DNA from 2 places in the Microbacterium sp. NPDC087589 genome. Region 1 is predicted to be linked to the other one. Evidence: predicted binding sites of a transcription regulator. Region 1 holds the regulator's gene; the other holds the start of a gene.

Region 1 (6,644 bases):
GGGCATCGAGGCCCAGACTCTCGCGAACCTCTATCTGGCGCTCGAGAACGATCTGCACATCATCCCGGTGCTGAACAAGATCGACCTGCCGGCCGCAGATCCCGACAAGTACGCCAAAGAACTGGCATCCCTCATCGGTGGCAAGCCCGAAGACGTGCTGCGCGTCTCCGGCAAGACCGGTGTGGGTGTCGAGGAGCTCCTCGATCGTCTGGTCAAGGAGATCCCGGCACCTGTCGGCGACGCCGATGCGCCCGCGCGAGCCATGATCTTCGACTCCGTCTACGACGCCTACCGCGGTGTCGTCACCTACGTCCGCATGATCGACGGCAGCCTGTCGCCCCGCGAGCGCATCCAGATGATGTCCACGGGCGCTACCCACGAGGCGCTCGAGGTCGGCGTGTCGAGTCCGGAGCCGGTTCCCACCAAGGGACTCGGCGTCGGTGAGGTCGGCTACCTCATCACCGGCGTGAAGGACGTGCGGCTCTCCAAGGTCGGCGACACCGTCACGACGGCACGCAAGCCCTCGACCCAGGCGCTTCCGGGGTACACGGATCCGAAGCCCATGGTCTTCTCGGGCATCTACCCGATCGACGGCAGCGACTACGCCGACCTTCGCGAGGCGCTCGACAAGCTGAAGCTCTCCGACGCTTCACTGCAGTACGAGCCTGAGACGTCGGTCGCCCTCGGCTTCGGCTTCCGCTGCGGGTTCCTCGGTCTGCTGCACCTCGAGATCATCACCGAGCGACTCGAGCGTGAGTTCGGTCTCGACCTCATCACGACCGCGCCGAGCGTGATCTACGAAGTGCTCACCTCAGACACCGGCGAGACCGTGACGGTCACGAACCCGAGCGAGTACCCCGACGGCCGCATCGGCTCGGTGTCGGAACCGATGGTCAAGACAGCCATCCTGCTGCCGAAGGACTACGTGGGCACGGTGATGGAGCTGTGCCAGTCGCGTCGCGGTGCACTGCTGGGCATGGAGTACTTCTCCGAGGAGCGCGTCGAGCTCCGCTACATGATGCCGCTCGGTGAGATCGTCTTCGACTTCTTCGATCAGCTCAAGTCCAAGACCCAGGGCTACGCCTCGCTCGACTACGAGCCCGCAGGACAGCAGGAGGCGGACCTCGTGAAGGTCGACATCCTCCTGCAGGGTGACAAGGTCGACGCGTTCAGCTCGATCGTGCACCGCGACAAGGCCTACGCCTACGGCACGCTGATGACGGAGCGCCTGCGCAAGCTGATCCCTCGCCAGAACTTCGAGGTGCCGATTCAGGCCGCCATCGGCGCCAGGATCATCGCCCGCGAGACGATCAGGGCGCTGCGCAAGGACGTGCTCGCCAAGTGCTACGGCGGAGACATCAGCCGCAAGCGCAAGCTCCTCGAGAAACAGAAGGAGGGCAAGAAGCGCATGAAGATGGTCGGTCGGGTCGAGGTCCCGCAGGAGGCATTCATCGCCGCGCTCTCCGGCGACGTCGAAGGCAAGGAAAAGAAGTAGAAGCCCACGAGCCGAGCATGCTCGGCGCGTGGGGGTGATCGCCCAGGTAGCGGGAAGTAGGCTGGAATCATGCGGCGCGGGACTTTCCGAGACGACACGGTTGACTATGCGGCCGTGGGTGCGACCCACGCGCCCGATCTGATGCAGTACCCGCCGGAGCGCAGCATCCCGGCGGAGAACTCCTGGCGGATCGGCAGCGGCCTCGAGCGCTTCCAGTCTGCGGGAGAGGCACTGCTCACCTGGACGGCGCAGCGCGCCTCAGGGCTCAGCGTCGAAGACGTGCGCCCCGCGCCGGGGCCGGCATATGCAGGCGTGAGCTTCGATGCCGAGGGCACGCCGATCGCCCCGAGCAAGCACGATGTCGAACAGCGGTTCGACGCAGAGGGCACTCCGTTCGCGGGCCCGGGGATGACCCTGCGCCTGCATGGCCGGGTCGCCGGCATGCGAGCGGATGCCGAGCTTCGCGTGATCTCCGTGACCGAGGAGAAGCGCCGGATCGGTTTCGTGCTCGGCACCGTCGGCGGGTCCGTGGTGCGCGGCGAGGAATCCTTCGACATCGACTGGCGTGAGGACAACGACGAGGTCTGGTTCACGGTGCGCGCGTTCGATGCGCCGAACTCACTGCTCTACCGCGTCATCCCTCCTCTCGTGAAGCGTCGCCGCCGCGAGCTGTTCGCGCGCTATCTGCGGGCGATCTCGCCGCTGTACGCGACTCCGGTCTGATGGCCGCGCCTCTCTGATGGCCGGTCCGCTTCCCCTCGGTGATCCGGCACCGGCCGACGGCCGTCTTCCCTCCGATCTGTCGATCGACCCCGCCGTGCCCTTCTCCGCCTATCTGCACGTCCCGTTCTGCCGGGTGCGCTGCGGCTACTGCGACTTCAACACCTACACCTCGGGAGAGCTCCGCGGCGCGAAGCAGGAGGACTACGCCTCGACACTGATCACCGAGATCGACCTCGCGAGGCGAGTGCTCGCGGATGCCGGCACATTGCGCCCCATGGACACGGTGTTCTTCGGTGGTGGCACACCCACCCTTCTGCCCGCGGGAGACCTCGCCCGGATGCTCGATGCCGCGACGGACGCGTTCGGGCTGGTCGACGGCGCGGAGGTCTCGGTGGAGGCCAACCCCGATACGGTGACGCCCGAAGTGGTTCGAATCCTCGCGGATGCCGGTGTCACGCGGCTGTCGATCGGGATGCAGTCAGCCGTTCCCCATGTGCTCGCGGCGCTCGACCGAACCCACCGCCCGGAGAATGTGACGACCGCTGTCGCAGCGGCCAAGGATGCGGGTCTCGCAGTCAGCGTCGACCTGATCTACGGAGCGCCGGGAGAGTCGCTGGCCGACTGGGAGGCGTCGCTCGACGCGGCGCTCGCTCTCGAGTCGGACCACGTCTCGGCCTACGCGTTGATCATCGAGGACGGCACGAAGCTCGCGCGGCAGATCCGCCGAGGTGAGGTGCCGATGCCGGACGACGACCTGCAGGCCGACATGTACGAGCTCGCTGATGCGCGTCTCGCAGCGGCGGGCTTCGACTGGTATGAGATCAGCAATTGGTCGCGCAGCGTCGAGCAGCGCTCGCGACACAACCTCGCATACTGGCGAGGGAGCGACTGGTGGGGGTTCGGACCCGGTGCGCACAGCCATGTCGCCGGCCTGCGGTGGTGGAACGTCAAGCACCCGGCTGCCTACGCTCAGCGGCTGGCCGCCTCGGAGTCTCCGGCAGCGGGCACCGAGCGCCCTGATGAGGAGTCAGCGACGCTGGAGCGGGTCCTGCTTCTGAGCCGGATCCGTGAGGGGATCGCGGTCGCCGACCTGCAGGCGGACAAACGCCCCAGGGTCGCGGGCCTGATCGCGGATGGCCTCGTCGATCCCGTAGCCGCAGTGCGCGGACGCGTCCAGCTCACTCTGCGGGGTCGGCTGCTCGCCGACGCCGTGGTGCGCGAACTCACCGACTGAGCAGAGAACCGACTGAGCCGAGACGCGCGCTACGGAAGCAGGTCCAGCGCGTCCGTCCGACGCTGCGGCACTGTGGCGCTGTCCGTGTCGAACACGCGCGTGTTCCGCTCCGCACCGAAGGCCGGCCACCCGGGGTCGCCGGTCGTGATGAACGAGATCCACGCGGCGTGCATCTCGTCTGCGAGTCGCTGCGGTGCATCGGCCCCCGCGAGGCGCTGAGCCTCGGGGTCGCCGAGATGATCGAAGACGAAGCCCAGTTCCAGCGCGTGCGCGGCACGCAGGTCGCGAACCGGGCTCCGCCACGCGAACTCGTAGACGTAGGTCGGCGCCGTACGCGCCTTGGCGAGCGTGGTCAGTGGGCCTCGCAGCATGATGTCGGTCGCGAGCTGGCCGAAGATCTCACCCGTGGTCGCGCCCGGGAAGGTCGACCGATAGGCCGCCACCGCTCGGCGCGGGATCCGCAGGGCGAGTCGTCCGAGCAGCAGTGTGATCCTGCTCATCCCTGCGAGCGTGGCAGGGGGGAACCAGAGCCGGTACTCGTCGGTGTTGCTGCCGATCAGAAGCGGCACATCGGTGCCGGTGAGGACCTCGTGCGGTGACCGGGGCAGCGAGCTGGCATCCACCGCGAACTGGAACCCGGGGGCTCCGCCGAGAGGAGACGACCCTGCGGCCTGCTGGTGCCTGGCCTCGAGCAGCCGCTCGGGGGAGACCGAGGCGAACCCAGCTCTGTCGGCGGCGACCCCGAGCCGCTTCGCTAGCTGGGCGGTCACGCGGCCGGCCTTCTTCGCCGTCTGCGCGTGGAGAGGTCCGGACTCGATGATGGCCTTCGCGATCTGCGCCCGAGACGAGTCGTTCGCGAGGAGTCCCGCGACGATCGCACCGCCCGCGGACTCGCCCATGACCGTGATCTGCCCGGGGTCGCCGCCGAAGGCGGCGATCTCGCGGTGCACCCAGGCGAGCCCCGCCGCAGCATCCTGCAGCCCGAGGTTCCGGGGAGCGTCCTCGAGCACGGAGAATCCTTCGGAACCCAGGCGGTAGTTGATCGAGACGAAGACGATCCCGGCGCGGGTGAAGCCGGCGCCGTCGTACAGCGGGATAGCAGCGGTGCCTCGTTCGAGCGCGCCACCGTGGACCCAGAGCACGACCGGGGCGCGGTCGGCATCCTGAGGCGCCCAGATGTTGACCGAGAGGATGTCGTCGCCGGGGATCTCGACCGAGCCCAGCAGCTCGCCGATGGCACCGGGGTACGGAAGCTGGGGCGCGGTCGGCCCGAATGCCGTGGCATCTCTCATGCCGTCCCACGCGGTAACCGGCTGAGGCTCGCGGAAGCGGTTCGGCCCGAAGGGCGCGGCTGCGTAGGGGATGCCGAGGAAACGACGAATGCCGTCGACCACCTCGCCGCGCACGATTCCGGTGGACACGACGACCTGTGGGGCGACACTCATGGGCTCATCGTATGGCGATCAGCGCGTGGTCGGCGTCGGCGGGTAGAATTGGCACTCGTAGCCAGTGAGTGCCAAAGGGAGGGAGTTGCGATGGTCAGTGAAAGAGGCCTCCAGGTTCTCCGCGCGATCGTTCAGGACTACGTCGAGACCCACGAGCCCGTCGGCAGCAGGTCGATCGTCGACCGCTACTCGTTCGGGGTGTCGCCGGCGACGATCCGCAACGACATGGCCCTTCTCGAAGACGAAGAGCTGATCGCCGCCCCGCACACGTCCTCCGGTCGAGTCCCCACAGACAAGGGATACCGCGTCTTCGTCGACCACCTCGCACAGCTGCGACCGCTGTCGGTCGCACAACGCACGGCGATCGAGTCGTTCCTCACGGCGCCCTCCGACCTCGACGACCTGATGGTGCGCACTGTCCGGGTGCTGACCCAGCTCACGGGCCAGGTCGCGCTCGCCCAGTACCCGTCGTTCGCCCGGGCGCATCTGACGCACCTCGAACTCGTCGCGCTGGCGCCGAATCGACTGCTCATCGTGTTGGTCACCGATGCGGGGGGCGTCTCACAGCGCATCGCACCGTTGCCCGTCGACGTCGATGACGCCGATATGGCCGTGCTCCGCGCACGCCTGTCAGCTCTGATCACCGGGAGGGCGGTGAGCGATGCGGCTGAGCGTCTCCAGGCCCTGCTCGCCGACGATGAGCATTCGCACGACATCGTGCTGCGCGCACTCGCGACCATCGTCATCGACGAACTCGGTGCGTTCCGCCAGGAGCGTCTGGTGATGGCGGGAGCGGCGACTCTGGCGCGTCGCGAGCAGGACTTCCGCGGCAGCATCCATCCCATCCTCGAGGCGATCGAGGAGCAGGTTACTCTCCTGCGCCTGATGAGCGAGATGGAGGCCGACTCACACGGCCTCGCAGCCAGCATCGGCACCGAGAACGCGTCTTTCGGACTCGGTGAGGCATCGATCGTCGCCAGCAACTACGCCGCACCGAGCGGCACGGCGCGCGTCGGCGTGATGGGGCCGACCCGCATGGACTATCCGAGCAATCTCGCGGCGGCACGGGCTGTTGCCCGCTACCTGTCACGGATGCTCGATGAAGACGAGGCGGCTCGCTGACGCGGCCGCCCAGATGACAGCACACGCAGAAGGGCCATTGTGGCAGACCACTACGAGGTACTCGGCGTCTCTCGCGACGCCTCCACCGACGAGATCAAGAAGGCGTACCGACGCCTTGCCCGTCAGCTCCACCCCGACGTGAACCCGGGTGAAGACGCCGCTGAGCGATTCAAGCTCGTGACGCACGCGTACGACGTGCTGAGCGACGACGATTCACGCCGCCGCTACGACATGGGCGGGGGAGACGGAGCGGCGAACGACTTCGGTGGTTTCGGCGGTTTCGGCGACATCTTCGAGACGTTCTTCGGCGCCGGCCAGGGTGGTGGCCGCGGAGCGCGTCCGCGTTCGCGGCGCGAGCGCGGCCAGGATGCGCTGGTTCGCGTGACCCTCGATCTCGGCGACGTCGTCTTCGGCGCCCACCGCGACATCGAGGTCGACACCGCCGTGCTGTGCGAGACCTGCAACGGCTCGTGCTGTCAGGAGGGCACGTCGCCCGTCACCTGTGACATCTGCGGCGGGTCCGGACACGTGCAGCGCCAGGTGCGCAGCCTGCTCGGCAACGTCGTGACCTCTCAGCCGTGCGGCACCTGCGAGGGCTACGGCACGACCATCCCGTATCCGTGCG
Region 2 (6,644 bases), on a different contig from region 1:
GGCGGGCATCGTCTCGCGCACCCGGAACGACTGCACGAACGGACTCGTGAGCGCCGTGTCGGAGGTGAGGTAGGCGATTCGCTCATCGAGCATCCCCGCGTCGAGACTGCGCGCGACGTCGCCGATCAGGCGCGCCCGGATCACCGCGCCGTCCGGCTCGTGCAGGAAGTCGCCGAGCTCACGCACGGGCGCATCCTCGGCATCCGCTCCCGCGGTGAGCTCGTGCGAGCGCTCGCCGCGAATCACGAGGGCGGAGCGGCGGATGCCGTCGCGAGCCAGCGCTCTCGTCCACAGCACCAGCTCGACGACGCTGCCCTCTGCGCTCACCCACTGCGCCTCGGCGTCGACGGGGAGCGAGTCCCGGTCGTGCCCGGGACCGAGCTTGATGCCGGTCGAGGTGCGGGAGGCCACATCGAAGGCCCAGTCGAGCGAGGGAGAGTAGTCATCGGACGACACACGCCGCGTCTCGCCATGCCCCGCGGTGCGGCGGGCCGGGTCCATCCAGATGGCCTGGGTCTCGTCGCCGTCGACCGGCACGTGGGCCTCGGCGGTGCCGTGCGTCACGACGGCGCTGTCTCCGAAGGGCGCGAGGTTGTAGGCGGCGATCGCCGCTGTCACCTCGTCGGCATCGACGGCGATCACGTCGAGTCCGGCACCGGCGAAGGCGAGCGAGTCGCCGCCGATGCCGCAGCCGAGGTCGGACACGCGGGTGATGCCGGCCCGACGCAGCCGCTGCGCATGCCGTGCGGCGACGCCCAGTCGAGTGGCCTGCTCGAGCCCGGCGCGGGTGAACAGCATCCGCGATGCGAAGTCGCCGAACTTGCCCTTCGCCTTGGCGCGCAGACGCGCCTGGCCCACTACGGCCGAGACCAGTTCGGGGGAGTGCCCGGCGGCGCGCAGCCGAGAGACGATGCGAGCGACGTCGGCGATCTCATCGACCGGGCCGAGGCGGTCCAGCGCCTTCAAGCCTTCGGGGGTGAGCAGGGCGCGCAGCTCGGAGATCTCCACGCGTCCAGCTTAGGCGGCGGCACGTTCGCTCCATTGGCACTCGCATTGCGTGAGTGCCAGCGGAGCGCCTAGACTGAATTAGCACTCTCGGGTTGAGAGTGCGAAAAGTCTTCCTGTCAGCGTCAAGAAAGAAGAGGTAGACCGTGTCGGTTTCCATCAAGCCGCTCGAGGATCGCATCGTCATCCAGCAGGTCGAGGCAGAGCAGACCACCGCGAGTGGCCTGGTCATCCCCGACACCGCCAAGGAGAAGCCCCAGGAGGGCGAGGTCGTGGCCGTGGGCCCCGGCCGCATCGATGACAACGGCAACCGCGTTCCGCTCGACGTCGCCGTGGGCGACCGTGTGCTCTACAGCAAGTACGGCGGCACCGAGGTGAAGTTCGGCGCAGACGAGTACCTCGTCCTGTCGGCTCGCGACGTGCTCGCAGTCGTCGTCCGCTGAGACAACGTCTTCGGAAGGCCCGGATGCATCACGCATCCGGGCCTTCCTGCGTCCCGGCACCGTGTCCATGTGGCCGGGAAAGGCCGGGGATATGCGCCACCGCGGCATCGATTCCTGCCAATGTCCGGTCGACGACCGCTGCGGGAGCGATACCGCTCGACGACGGGCATAGTGTTGTGCGGTGACCCCGACGAACGCCGCATCCCGAGCCGCTCAGACTGCGGGAGTCGCGTACGCAGGGGGTGCGTACCTGCTCTGGGGCGTGCTGCCCCTCTACTTCTTGCTGCTCGTGCCGACGGGGCCGTGGGAGGTCGTCGCGTGGCGGGTGCTGCTGTCGCTCGTCTTCTGTCTGCTGCTTCTCACCGTGACGCGCGGCTGGGCCGCGTTCGGTGCGATCGTCCGACAGCCGAGGCTGCTGGCATGGACCGCTCTCGCCGGTGTCCTGATCTACGTCAACTGGCAGGTGTTCCTCATCGGCACCCTCTCGGGGCATGTCGTCGAGACCAGCCTCGGGTACTTCATCAACCCGATCACCACGGTGCTGCTCGGCGTGTTCGTGCTCAAGGAGCGCATCCGCCGGCTGCAGTGGGCCGCGATCGGCATCGCCGCGGTCGCTGTGATCGTGATCGTGCTCTTCTACGGCTCGTTCCCGTGGATCGCTCTTTCGCTGACGGCCTCGTTCGGCGTCTACGGACTCATCAAGAAGAAGATCGGCCCCGCGGTCGATGCGATCAGCGGTCTCACTCTCGAGTCGTTCTGGCTGATCCCGATCGCCGTCGTGCAGCTGATCCTCGTCGCCGCCACGCCTGAAGGAATCACGATGGGCGCCTACGGCGTCTGGCATGCGGTGCTTCTCGCCTTCGCGGGAGTGGCGACGGCGGTGCCGCTGCTGCTGTTCGCCGCCGGCACCCGACGCATCAACCTGACCATCATCGGGATGATCCAGTTCGTCACGCCCGTCATGCAGTTCATCATCGGCGCGGTGGTGCTCGGCGAGCCGATGCCGCTCGAGCGCTGGTTCGGTTTCGTGATCGTCTGGATCGCGATAGCCGTTTTCGTCGTCGACCTGCTGCTCGCGGCCAAGCGTCAGCGACGGATGCCGTTATCCATCCGAGACCGGACTGTTTCACACCGTTAACGCATCGCAACAATCGCGAAGCATCCGCACGATTACCTTTGTGAGAACGGCAGAGCGCTCTGAGCTCCGTCGTCTGAACATAAGGAGCAACATGAGCATTCTCATTGGCTCGCGTGCGCGCAAGCGATTCGGCACTGTCGCCGTCATCGGTGCCGCCGCACTCATCCTCGCCGGATGTTCCGGGGACACAGGTTCGACGGAATCCTCGGCGCCCGATCCGGCGGAACGAGAGGATCTCACACTCAGCATCGGCACCGTGCTCCCGCAGACCGGCGCGCTCAGCTACCTCGGCCCGCCCGAGGAAGCCGGCGTCGGACTCGCGACCGCGGAGGTCAACGAGGCTGCCAAGGGCATCACCGTCGAGGTCGAGTACGGCGATTCGGGTGACCCCGACAACAAGGCGTACGAGACCACGGTCCCGCGTCTCCTCGGTTCCGACGTGCAGGCGCTCATCGGTGCCGCGTCGTCGGGTGTGACCAAGCTCTTCCTCGACCAGGCTGTCGGCGCCGGTGTCATCACCTTCTCGCCGGCGAACACCTCGCCGGACTTCACGACGTGGGACGACGACGGACTCTACTGGCGCACCGCCCCGAGCGATCTTCTCCAGGGCGAGGTGCTCGGCAACCTGATCGCTGAAGACGGCGCCGCCTCTCTCGGCATCATCTACCTCAACGACGCCTACGGCACCGGCCTCGAGGCCGTCGTGAACGAGACGTTCACCGCCAGCGGTGGCGAGGTCGTCGCCAGCGAGTCGTACAACGCCGGAGACACGAACTTCAGCGCACAGGTCTCGTCGATCCTGGCGCAGAACCCTGATTCGATCGCCGTGATCGGCTTCGAGGAGACCTCCACGATCGTTCCGTCGTTCGTCAACAGCGGTTTCGACGGCTCGAACTTCTACTTCGTCGACGGCAACATCTCGCAGTGGGGAACCGACATGTCGGTGCCGATCGAGGGATCGAAGGGCACACAGCCCGGGCCGGTGCTCGCCGACGACTTCCAGGACCGGCTGAAGGCGCAGTGGCTGGAGCAGGGCGACGGTGCAGAACTCGTCGACTTCAACTACGCCGCCGAGTCGTACGACGCTGTCGTGCTGCTCTCGCTCGCCTCACTGGCCGCGAACTCGAGCGACCCGGCCGAGATCGCAGGGAAGCTGCAGGAGGTCTCGGGCGGTTCGGGTGACGGCGAGAAGTGCGACACGTTCGCCGCATGCGCCGACATCATCCTCGACGGTGGCACGGCAGACTACGACGGTTACTCCGGCGGAGTCGCATTCGATGACGCCGGCGACCCGACCGAAGCCACCATCGGTGTCTTCCAGTACGGGGCCGACAACATGCACACGCGTATCGACTGACACGCGTGCGCAGAGAGGGCCCCGGGCGATTCCGCCCGGGGCCCTCTCTGTGCCGGGAGCAGTGGCCTGCGTGACGCACGCGGGCCCCGCAGGGCGCACTAGGACAAGCGGCCGGGGGAGACCAGCGGCCGGGGTGCAGAGAGACGCCACGGCGTGACACAGAGGACGCCCCGGGATCCTCACGGGTCCCGGGGCGTCTGACTGCCTTCAGAGGTTGCTCAGTCGTCCTGGCCGAGAGTGCCGAGGTAGAGACCGATGACCTTGGGGTCGTTCAGCAGTTCGCGTCCTGTTCCCGTGTGGGCGTCGTGGCCCTGATCGAGCACGTAGCCGCGGTCACAGATCTGCAGGCAGCGTCGAGCGTTCTGTTCGACCATGATCGTCGTGACACCGGCCTTGTTGATGTCAGAGACGCGAATGAAGGCGTCGTCCTGACGCACCGGGGAGAGACCTGCAGACGGCTCATCCAGCAGCAGCACCGCCGGATCCATCATGAGCGCCCGCCCCATCGCCACCATCTGCCGCTCACCACCGGAGAGCGAGCCTGCTCGCTGCTTCAGGCGCTGGCCGAGCTCGGCGAAGATGCCGGTGACGAACTCCAGCCGCTCGGAGAACACCTTGGGGTTCTGGTACAGCCCCATCTGGAGGTTCTCCTCGATCGTGAGCGAAGGGAACACGTTGTTCGTCTGCGGCACGAACCCCACGCCTCGGGAGACCAGCTTGTCGGACTTCAGCCCGACGATGCTCTCGCCGTTCACGGTGATGTCGCCCTCGCGTACTTCCACCATTCCGAAGATGGCCTTCAGCAGCGTCGACTTCCCGGCGCCGTTCGGGCCGATGATCCCGATCAGCTCGCCCTTGTGGGCGATCAGGTTCGCCTTGTTGATGATGTTGATGCCGGGCAGATAGCCGGCGGTGAGGTTCGAGACCTCGACGACGACCCGGTCGGTGCGTGCGGCTTCCGTCGAGTCGGCGGCCCTGGATGCGGTGCTCACTTGCTCTCCTCTTCTGCCTCGAGCTCGGCCTCGGACTCGTCGGCGATCTCGGCGCGCATACGCGCCGCCTCCTCGCTGACGACCGCGATGCGTCCGGTGACCTCACCGAGGTCGACGTCCTGATGAGCGCCCAGGTAGGCGTCGATCACCGCTTTGTCCTGCATGACATTTTCCGGCGGTCCTTCCGCGACCACGCGTCCCTCTGCCATGACGATCACCCAGTCGGCGATGTGGCGGACCATGTGCATGTCGTGCTCGACGAAGAGAACCGTCATGCCCAGGCCCTTGAGGTCGAGGATGTGGTCGAGCAGGGACTGGGTCAACGCCGGGTTGACCCCCGCCATGGGCTCGTCGAGCATCACCAGAGTCGGGTCGTTCATGAGCGCTCTGGCCATCTCGAGGAGCTTGCGCTGACCGCCTGACAGCGACGCGGCGTAATCCTCCGCCTTCGCATCCAGCTTGAACCGCGCCAGGAGGCCCTTGGCCTTCTCCTCGATCTCGCCCTCCTGCTGACGCCAGAAGAAGGGGAACATGCTCTGCAGGAAACGCTCGCCCTTCTGATGGGGCGCCCCCAGCTTCATGTTCTCGAGCACCGTGAGCAGTGACAGCGACTTCGTGAGCTGGAACGTGCGCACCTGACCCATACGAGCGACCTTGAACGACGGCACGCCACTCAGATCGGTCCCATCGAACGACCAGGTGCCCGAGTTCGGTTTGTCGAAACCGCAGAGCAGGTTGAAGAGCGTGGTCTTGCCGGCGCCGTTGGGGCCGATCAGAGCCGTGATGGCCCCGCGCGGAATCTCCACGTGGTCGATATCGACGGCCGTCAGGCCGCCGAACCTCCGCGTCACGCCGTCGGCGACCAGGATCGGGTCGACCTTCGGCACCCCGGGGGCGGCAGGACCAGTGGCGAGCCCTCCCGTCTTCGGGCGACGGACGCTGCCGGTCTCGGGCGTCGCATCGGCTGGCGAGTTATTTGACAAAGGTCAGCTCCCTCTTGTTGCCCAGGATGCCCTGGGGACGGAAGATCACGAGAAGCATCAGCGCGAGTCCGACGAGGACGTAGCGCAGCGTGCCCGCCTGGATCGACGAGATCGGCAGGATCCCTTCGGCCGCGAGTGCCGGAAGCACGCCGTCGAGGAACGCCATGATGACCCAGAAGATGACCGAGCCGAGCGCCGGACCGAACACGGTCGCGGCTCCGCCGAGCAGCAGGATCGTCCAGATGAAGAAGGTGAGGCTCGTCGTGTAGGTCGCAGGGACCACGGCACTCGGCAGCGCGAACACGAGTCCGCCGAGCGATCCGAAGATGCCGCCGATCACGAGCGCCTGCATCTTGTAGCTGAAGACGTTCTTGCCGAGCGAGCGCACGGCGTCCTCGTCTTCACGGATGCCCTTCAGCACGCGGCCCCAGGGGCTGCGCATGAGCGCCCACACCATCAGCACGGCGATGGCCAGCAGCCCGAGTCCGAACACCCGCACCCACAGGGCATCGGCGGTGTACGTCCACGGACCGAAGCCATAAGTGCCCTCCGGGAACGGGTTGGCCGCTCGGAAGCCTGCGTGATATCCGCCCAGACCGTCAGCGGAGTTCGTGAACTCGTCGAAGGCCGTGGTCGTGAACAGCAGACGCACGATCTCGGCCGCCGCGATGGTCACGATGGCGAGATAGTCCGCCCGCAGACGCAGCGTGGGTATGCCGAGGATCA

What was found. Region 1 encodes HrcA, which represses chaperone genes, less so after heat shock. Its sites were predicted from a motif close to TTNGCACTCGNNNNNNNCGAGTGCNAA; they were not measured.
Region 2: groES (co-chaperone GroES) is a predicted target of HrcA. The motif match lies at 1,042-1,068, and genes of this name have one in related genera.

What each region holds. Positions count from the first base shown of each region.
Region 1 covers NZ_JBIUWV010000001.1:212,881-219,524, forward strand. Annotated here, with positions in the region: gene lepA (translation elongation factor 4) at 1-1,495, shown strand, start outside; gene ACIOU8_RS01065 (DUF1990 family protein) at 1,565-2,218, shown strand; gene hemW (radical SAM family heme chaperone HemW) at 2,235-3,452, shown strand; gene ACIOU8_RS01075 (carboxylesterase/lipase family protein) at 3,482-4,897, opposite strand; gene hrcA (heat-inducible transcriptional repressor HrcA) at 4,988-6,019, shown strand; gene dnaJ (molecular chaperone DnaJ) at 6,059-6,644, shown strand, end outside.
Region 2 covers NZ_JBIUWV010000003.1:266,019-272,662, forward strand. Annotated here, with positions in the region: gene ACIOU8_RS09485 (SAM-dependent methyltransferase) at 1-1,008, opposite strand, end outside; gene groES (co-chaperone GroES) at 1,152-1,448, shown strand; gene rarD (EamA family transporter RarD) at 1,630-2,586, shown strand; gene ACIOU8_RS09500 (ABC transporter substrate-binding protein) at 2,678-3,943, shown strand; gene ACIOU8_RS09505 (ABC transporter ATP-binding protein) at 4,162-4,935, opposite strand; gene ACIOU8_RS09510 (ABC transporter ATP-binding protein) at 4,932-5,918, opposite strand; gene ACIOU8_RS09515 (branched-chain amino acid ABC transporter permease) at 5,908-6,644, opposite strand, start outside.